2 regions of the Paenibacillus sp. 10L310 genome follow, and region 1 is predicted to be linked to the other one. Evidence: predicted binding sites of a transcription regulator. Region 1 holds the regulator's gene; the other holds the start of a gene.
What was found. Region 1 encodes Rex, which represses fermentation and respiration genes when NADH is low (regulators of the CRP and FNR family bind a similar motif). Its sites were predicted from a motif close to TTGTGAAATATTTCACAA; they were not measured.
Positions count from the first base shown of each region.

Region 2: nirB (nitrite reductase large subunit NirB) is a predicted target of Rex. The motif match lies at 1,871-1,888, and genes of this name have one in related genera.

Region 1 covers NZ_JBFTKC010000003.1:526,955-531,175, reverse strand. Annotated here, with positions in the region: gene dinG (ATP-dependent DNA helicase DinG) at 1-1,631, shown strand, start outside; gene AC1DE7_RS11380 (redox-sensing transcriptional repressor Rex) at 1,851-2,504, shown strand; gene AC1DE7_RS11375 (amidohydrolase) at 2,491-3,798, shown strand; gene AC1DE7_RS11370 (DUF5590 domain-containing protein) at 3,836-4,221, shown strand, end outside.
Region 2 covers NZ_JBFTKC010000006.1:58,146-62,366, reverse strand. Annotated here, with positions in the region: gene AC1DE7_RS15650 (M42 family metallopeptidase) at 1-273, shown strand, start outside; gene AC1DE7_RS15645 (hypothetical protein) at 433-753, shown strand; gene AC1DE7_RS15640 (metal-dependent hydrolase) at 995-1,702, opposite strand; gene nirB (nitrite reductase large subunit NirB) at 1,978-4,221, shown strand, end outside.

The sequences.
Region 1 (4,221 bases):
GTGAATCCGAATCATGTCTGGGAAGATCCTGTCCATGGTTCCGTAAATGCTTCTACCATCGTGCCAAACATGAAGCAGGGTTGTCTGATATCGTAATCACCAATCACTCCAAATTATTTACGGATGTGAAAGCCGCGCATCAGCTGCTGCCAGCCTATGAGAGTCTTGTGATCGATGAGGCACATCATCTGGAGGATGTCGCTGGTAAACATCTTGGAATGCATATGAAATATTTCACCTTGGTTCATACACTGACCCGCCTATTTAAAGACAGTCGTAATGGTCAGCTACCTATGCTTCGTTCGCAGTTATCCGGGCATGAAAATTCGGTGCAATGGGGCTCCATGGTGGATCAGATGTTCCCGCTCGCTCTTGAAGTTAAGGAGCTGTGGGATCGTATGAGCGATGCCTTGTTTGGTCTCTTGCCTGAACGAAGTGATGCTTCACCGGGAGAGACGGGGCAATTTTCACTGCGTCTGAAAGCATCTCAGAAACCTGCAAAATGGCAGGAGTTGCAGGATCTGGAGAACCAGATCTATGTGACTCTGGGCGATTTGGTTCGCAAAGGGGACAAATTGCTGCTTGAAGTGAAAGAGGATCAGGATGATTATCAATCGGATAGTCTGATCACGGACATTACAGGACTGCTGAAAGATCTGACCACATTGAAGGAGAATCTACGTTTCTTCATGCGTATGGATGACGCCAAAACGGTGTACTGGATGGAAGCCAGCGGCCAATTCCGCAGCAAATCTCTCCAGCTGTATGCCGTACCTGTAGATGTGAGTGCACAACTTAAGGATTTATTTTTTGATAAAAAGAAAAGTGTTGTGCTTACATCGGCTACGCTTTCGGTAGATAAGTCATTCCAGTTCATGATTGAACAGCTTGGCTTGCAGGAAGCCGCCGAGAACAATCGGCTATTAACGTCGATGTTGCCATCACCTTTCAACTATCGCGATCAGGCACTTCTGGTGATTCCGCGTGATTTCCCAAGTGTGAAGGGAAGTGTGGGTGATGCGCACTTTGTTAATATGCTGGTGCAATCACTCGCAGAGACGGCAATTGCTACGCGTGGACGCATGATGGTTCTGTTTACTTCATACAAGATGTTGCGACAGGTCTATGATCCGCTGAAGGAGGCACTGTCTGGCAACGACATCTCGTTGCTTGGGCAAGGCGTTGACAGTGGAAGTCGTTCCAAATTGACTCGCAGGTTTCAAGATGCCAAAGCAACGGTACTTCTGGGCACAAGTAGCTTCTGGGAGGGTGTAGATATCCCGGGAGAGGCGTTAACTTGTCTCGCTATTGTGCGACTGCCTTTCCAGCCACCGAATCATCCGTTGGTGGAAGCCAAGAGTGAGTTGCTCCAGGAACAGAAGAAAAATCCGTTCATGAAACTGTCCGTGCCACAAGCGGTCATTCGTTTCAAGCAGGGATTTGGCCGATTGGTACGTACAGCAAAGGACAGAGGAATTGTCATTGTTTATGATACACGGGTGATTGAAGCGTATTATGGTAAATTCTTTTTGTATTCATTACCTGGTCCCAAAATGGAGCATATGCTCACGGAGCAAATGGTTCCACGAATTACTGAGTGGTTGGAAAAACCTGCTAATGAACAAAAATAATGGTTGTTTTGTTCGTTATATCATTGCATGACACTATCGTTTGGCGTTAAACTTTATTAGATATTTCCGTATCCGATTAAAGCAGTTGCACGTAAGAACTTATAACCTAAATTACAAGGAGCATTCTGTATAAAATGTCACGTTTATCTTTGAGTTTTATACAGAATGCTCATCTTTTCATCTATTATTTTATCGCGGCCTTGGTAAGGGGGAGCAAGAATGAAATCGGATAAAATTTCAGAAGCGGTGGTACGACGTCTGCCTGTTTACTTGCGTTATTTGAACGAGTTGCATCAGCGTGAGGTGGCTACTGTTTCTTCTCAAGAGCTTGGACAGAGGCTGGATCTGAATCCGGCCCAAATTCGTAAAGACCTGGCTTACTTCGGTGATTTTGGTCGTAAAGGGATCGGGTATGATGTATCCTATTTGATCGAGAAAATTCGTCACATTCTCAAAATCGATCAGCAAATTAATGTAGCTCTGGTAGGAGCGGGTAACCTCGGTCAAGCCTTGTCCAACTACAACGCATATCTGAAAGACAACATGAAGATTGTTGCTGTATTTGATGCATATGGACCGAAGATAGGTAGTCAAATCAACAGTTTGACGGTAAAACCAATGGATGAATTGACGGAAGCGGTTAAAATGGAAAACATTCGCATCGGAATTATCACGGTTCCGGATACGGAAGCCCAAAATGTAGCCGATCAGCTTATTGAATCAGGAATTGAAGCGATCCTTAATTTTGCACCAACCATTCTAAAAACACCGCCGCATATCCGCATTCACCATGCTGACTTTACAACGGATCTGCTTAGTTTGGCCTATTACTTGGAGACTGGAAAGGACGACGAGGAAGATGACAACAAATAGATGGGTAATTCACAACGGCAAATTTGCCGTTAATGAAGGCGGCACAACATGGAACGTGGTCCACGGATACATGGTTGTTGAGAATGACAAGATTGTGCATATTGGTGAGACATTGCCGGATGAAGACAAAAATTGTACCAAAGTGGATGGAAAAGGACTGTTCTTCCTGCCGGGTCTGATCAATACGCATGGTCATGCAGCGATGTCGTTGCTCAGAGGGCACGGAGACGATCTTGCATTGCAAGTATGGTTGCAGGAAAAAATGTGGCCGATGGAAGCGAAAATGACTTCAGAAGACGTATATTGGGGAACTTCGCTATCGGTGCTTGAAATGTTGAAAGGCGGAACTACAGCTTTCCTGGACATGTACGATCACATGGATCAAGTTGCCAAAGTTGTGGAGCAATCCGGCGTTAGAGCAGCACTGGCACGTGGTGTAATCGGGCTGTGCTCGGAAGAAGAACAATTGCGGAAGCTGGAGGAGTCGGCTGCGTTTGCGCGTGAGTGGAATGGACAGGCAGATGGTCGCATTACAACCGTAATCTCGCCACATGCACCATATACATGCCCTCCTGACTACATAGAGAAGCTTGTGCAGGTCGCGAACGACCTAAACCTTCCCCTTCATACACATATGTCGGAAACGCTTCGTGAAGTCGAGCAGAACGTGGCTGATTATGGACTGCGTCCTGTGGCACATCTGGAGAAACTGGGCTTTTTCTCTCGTCCATCCCTGGTTGCACATGCGGTGCATCTGAATGACGAAGAGATTGAGATTCTGGCCCGTCATGATGTGGCTGTATCCCATAACCCGGGAAGTAACCTGAAACTCGCTTCAGGTGTTGCGCGGGTACCTGCGTTGCTGAAAGCAGGAGTTACCGTGTCACTCGGAACAGACGGACCGGCAAGCAACAACAACCTGGATATGTTCGAGGAAATGAGACTGGCTGCATTGATTCACAAAGGTGTATCTGGTGACCCGACGGCAGTGCCAGCAGGCGAAGCGTTATTACTCGGAACGTCATACGGTGCCAAATCCATCTTCTTGAACAATACCGGAGCACTCCAGGTCGGCATGAAGGCTGACTTTATCGCCTTGGACATTGAACAGGCACATTTCTATCCACATACAGACCTGATCTCACATACAATCTATTCGGCTTCTGCCAAGGATGTTGAGCACGTATGGGTGGATGGGAAACAAGTGGTGAAACATGGCGAATGTCTGACACTGGATGAAGAACGCATTTTGCGTGAGTCTCAATTGGCATTTGATGGTCTGCTTGCTCGTTAATTGCAGGACAGCATCATAGGGAAAGGAAGTTCGGCTTTTGAAGAAAAAAAAGAAGTGGATATGGATTTCGCTGCTTGCACTGGTTCTGATTCTGTTTGGACTTCAGCGTTATTACGTCCATGTCACGCAGGACCAACGCAAGGAAGAAGCGCTCGCCATACAAGCAGCACAGGAGCAACTGGGCATTACATCCTATGATGAATTGCGCAAGTACATCTGGGGAGACAAAGAAGGCTCTGACAACATCTACTGGACCCTGATCGGCAAAAACAAGGATAACCAGGATGTTATGGTCTGGGTTAAATTCGATGCAAACAATCAACCGGTTAAGGGTGCAAACGCTGTACACAGTGAGTTGTTGCAGAATGGCATGTCCGAAGCGCAGATACGCAATCGCTTCAGTTCTGAAGTTCCTGCCGGTGA
Region 2 (4,221 bases), on a different contig from region 1:
CATCGCGGAATGGTGGAATATGTTCAAGATACGGCTTCATCCAATCAGATTAAAATGCAGTATTTCATCTCACCAGGGGGTACGGATGCAGGTCAAGTTCACCTGAGTGGCATTGGTGTACCATCAATAGTTGTTGGTATCTGCGCACGTTATATCCATACCTCTTCTTCCATCATTCATACGGATGACTACGATGCGGCCAAAGAACTGATCGTGAAGTTGGTCAAAGGTCTGGATCGGACAACGATGAATACCATAATTAATAACGCGTAACAGTTGACAAGAGACCTCCTAACCATCGGGAGGTCTCTTTTTTATATTCACAACGATATCAGTTAGACACGTAGATTAATAGGCCGAACATTATAGGGAATTACACATAAGATACAATAACGGAAGATGAATTAAACACCAAACAGCGGGGGACCTGTTATGGCAGTGAGAAGGAATGGAAAATCGAATAAAGGTTCCAAAAAAACAAATGCCGCAAACACCCTTCTCAATGGCAACCTTAAAGGAAGAAATCTGGAACTTATCGTTGCAGCATTACTGGTAAGTGGGAAGTTAAGAGTGGATGCGGTCACGTTGTTTCGAGAAGCTACACTGGTTGTTGAACTGGTCGGGCAGTATAAATCGCTACAAAATATTACACCATCGAATCAAGACAAACTGGTGCAATTCCTCGATGAGATCGGTGGCGATATGACGTTGAATGACGTTATACGCGCTTTCCAACAGAGAATCAATTCCTAAACGCCAAGAAATGAGGTTGAAGTGATGTCTGACTTTGACGGAAATGGGTTCGCTGAACTACTGATCATTGTCATTCTTGTTGTTTTATTTGTATTTGGTTCTTCCGATATTGACGACCTGACTGATTCTCCTTCTCAATCCTGAATTGGCTAGGTTATTATTACGATCCACGATCCATTCATTATGAAATGCATACCTGTAAACGCCAGCCCACAATATGCGGGCTGGCGTTTTTGGATGGCTATAGAAATAGCGTTGAGAATGCAATCCAGGCCAAAATAAGTGTAAGCACAATGCAGACATTCTCTACAACGGCACCACGCTTGGTCCCTGTACTCATCAGATTCACCCGTATGCGCCACTTGAGCGGTGGTAACGGACGAATACCCCGATTGGTTAGTGAATCGGCCAACAGATGCATCGCATATGCCGTGCCTCCCGCTACCCAGATCTCCGGACCCTGCTGCTGGGTCGTGCTGTACAACAAGCCCGCCCATATTGCGGTTCCGTACAGGGTATGTGTCAGTCCCCTATGAGTCAGTGTGGTACAGAGCATTAACAAACTGCCTGCAATCAAGTTCCACGGTGCGAACGCGTGACCATAAAAGACCAGCCCGAGTCCAATCGCAAACATCAACACTTTGCGAAGCGAACGCGAAGGCAGGAATGACACAAGCGCAATGAGGATCGCAAGCAATAGGTTCCATGGTTTGGCATGAACATAGAAGTACACAAATACAGCTGTGGGCAACAGAATCGTCTGTAACAACCTGATCAGACTGTTAGGCAAGGCTCTGGATACCAGCAGCGAATTTGGCTCATCAATGTCAGGCAATAACGAACCAATCAGAGCAACCGTAACTGCCGGCGCAGTCACCGGCATACCGGCCAACTGCAGAACAGAAAGCGACACGCCGGTCCCGATAATAAGGTGAGATCTTCCCATCATGATGCAAAAACGTCCTTTCGAAGAAATCGGGAACAATACGGCCCAGTTTCGATTTTACAACGAAAACAAAATAAGAACAATAGTTCGCATTTCTTATTTGTATGAAAATAAATATCACTTTCTGTGATGGGGCTCACATTATTATATTTATGACTCTTCTATCTTTATTAGTGAATTAAATCACATAAACTGTCGTCAACTACTTGTATAATTTCAAATATAAACCACTAAAATTGTTGGTAATGTACAGCGTCTATCCAAGGAGGCATACACACATGAACGGAAAAAAAGAGAAACTCGTTATCATAGGTAACGGAATGGCAGGAATCAGTACCGTTGAGCAAATTTTGAAATTAACTACGCGATTTGATATTACCGTTTTTGGCACAGAGCCCTATCCTAACTACAACCGCATTATGTTGTCTTATGTACTGGAAGGAAGCAAAACACTGGACGATATCGTGCTGAACGACCTTCACTGGTATAAAGATTACGGCATTACGCTGCACACAGGCACAACGGTTACACGAATCGATGCCGAGACACACGAAGTTGTGACTGAAGATGGAACTCGCGTTCCTTATGACAAAATCATCATTGCGACTGGCTCCAACTCCTTCATTCTCCCTGTACCAGGACATGACAAAGAAGGTGTTGTCGGTTTCCGCGATATCGCCGATTGTAATGTCATGCTGGAAGCTGCCAAACAGTATAAACGAGCGGCCGTTATCGGGGGCGGATTGCTTGGTCTTGAAGCTGCCAAAGGTTTGGTACAACTTGGCATGGAAGTTACCGTAGTGCATCTGATGGAAGATCTGATGGAGCGTCAGCTTGATCCACAAGCTTCAGCCATGTTGAAGGCAGAACTCGAACGTCAGGGTATCCGGTTCAAGATGGGTGCGCAGACTTCCGAACTACTGGGTGGCGAACGCGTTGAAGGGATACGTTTTGCAGATGATACGGTTCTGAATGTTGATTTTGTGGTCATGGCTGTAGGCATTAAACCCAATACGGCTGTAGCCCGCGAAAGCGGTATGGAAGTGAACCGGGGTATTGTCGTGAATGACTATATGCAGACTTCCCTGGAGAATGTGTATTCGGTCGGGGAATGTACAGAGCACCGCGGGGTATGTTACGGCCTCGTTGCCCCATTGTTCGAGCAAGGTATGATTCTGGCGAAACATATCTGCGGTGTGGAGACCGCTCCTTATGAAGGTTCAGTTGTATCCACGAAATTGAAAATTTCGGGTGTAGATGTCTTTTCAACCGGTGAATTCATCGACAGTCCAGAGCACACCGTCATTTCGCACAAAGATGACTGGAAACGGACCTACAAAAAAATTCTGCTTCGTGATAATAAAATGGTCGGCGCTGTTCTCTTCGGTGACATTACGGATTCTGCCGAGTTGCAGAAACTGATTAAAAATCAAACCGAAATGACCGAGGAATTGTACGGTTCACTCATGGGTACAGGCTGCGGCGGTCATAAGAAAGCAACCTCTGTTGAAACGATGCCCGAGGACGAGATCGTCTGTGGATGTAACGGGGTAACCAAAGGAACCATCGTTGATGTAATTACAAACCAGGGCCTTATCACTGTAGATGAAATCAAAGCCTGTACCGGTGCAACACGCTCTTGCGGTGGGTGTAAACCGGTTGTGGAACAGATTCTGCAGTATGTACTTGGAGACAGTTTCAGTACTGGAGCCAAACAGGGCATCTGCGGATGTACTTCCATGGGTCGAGATGAAATCGTAGCCGAGATTCGTGCAAAAGGATTACAAACAACCAAAGAGGTCATGAATGTACTGGGTTGGAGTCAGCCAGAAGGTTGTTCCAAATGTCGTCCGGCGATCAACTATTACCTTGGCATGATTGCACCAGACACACACGAAGATGAGAAAGAATCCCGTTTTGTTAACGAACGGATGAACGCGAATATTCAAAAAGATGGAACGTATACGGTTGTACCTCGGATGTATGGCGGGGTGACTACACCAGCAGACCTCAAACGCATCGCTGACGTTTCAGTCAAATATGATGTAAAAGCAGTCAAAGTGACTGGCGGTCAGCGTCTCGACTTGATTGGTGTCAAAAAAGAAGATCTGACCAAAGTCTGGGCAGAACTGGATATGCCTTCTGGTTATGCATACGCCAAATCGCTGCGTACAGTCAAAACATGTGTCGGCTCCCAATTCTGCCGATTCGGTACACAGGATTCCATGGCTATGGGCGCTCGCATTGAACGTAAATTCGAACGTCTGGATCTGCCAGCCAAGTTTAAATATGCTGTCAACGGTTGTCCGCGGAACTGTGCAGAAGCATGTACCAAAGATATCGGTATCGTTGGTAACGACGGCGGCTGGGAGATCTTTATCGGCGGTAATGGCGGTATTAAAGCAAGACTTGCTGATTCCCTGTGCAAAGTGAAAACGGATGAAGAGTTGATTGAACTGTGCGGCGCAATCATGCAATATTACCGCGAGACAGGTAACTATCTGGAACGGACTTCCGAGTGG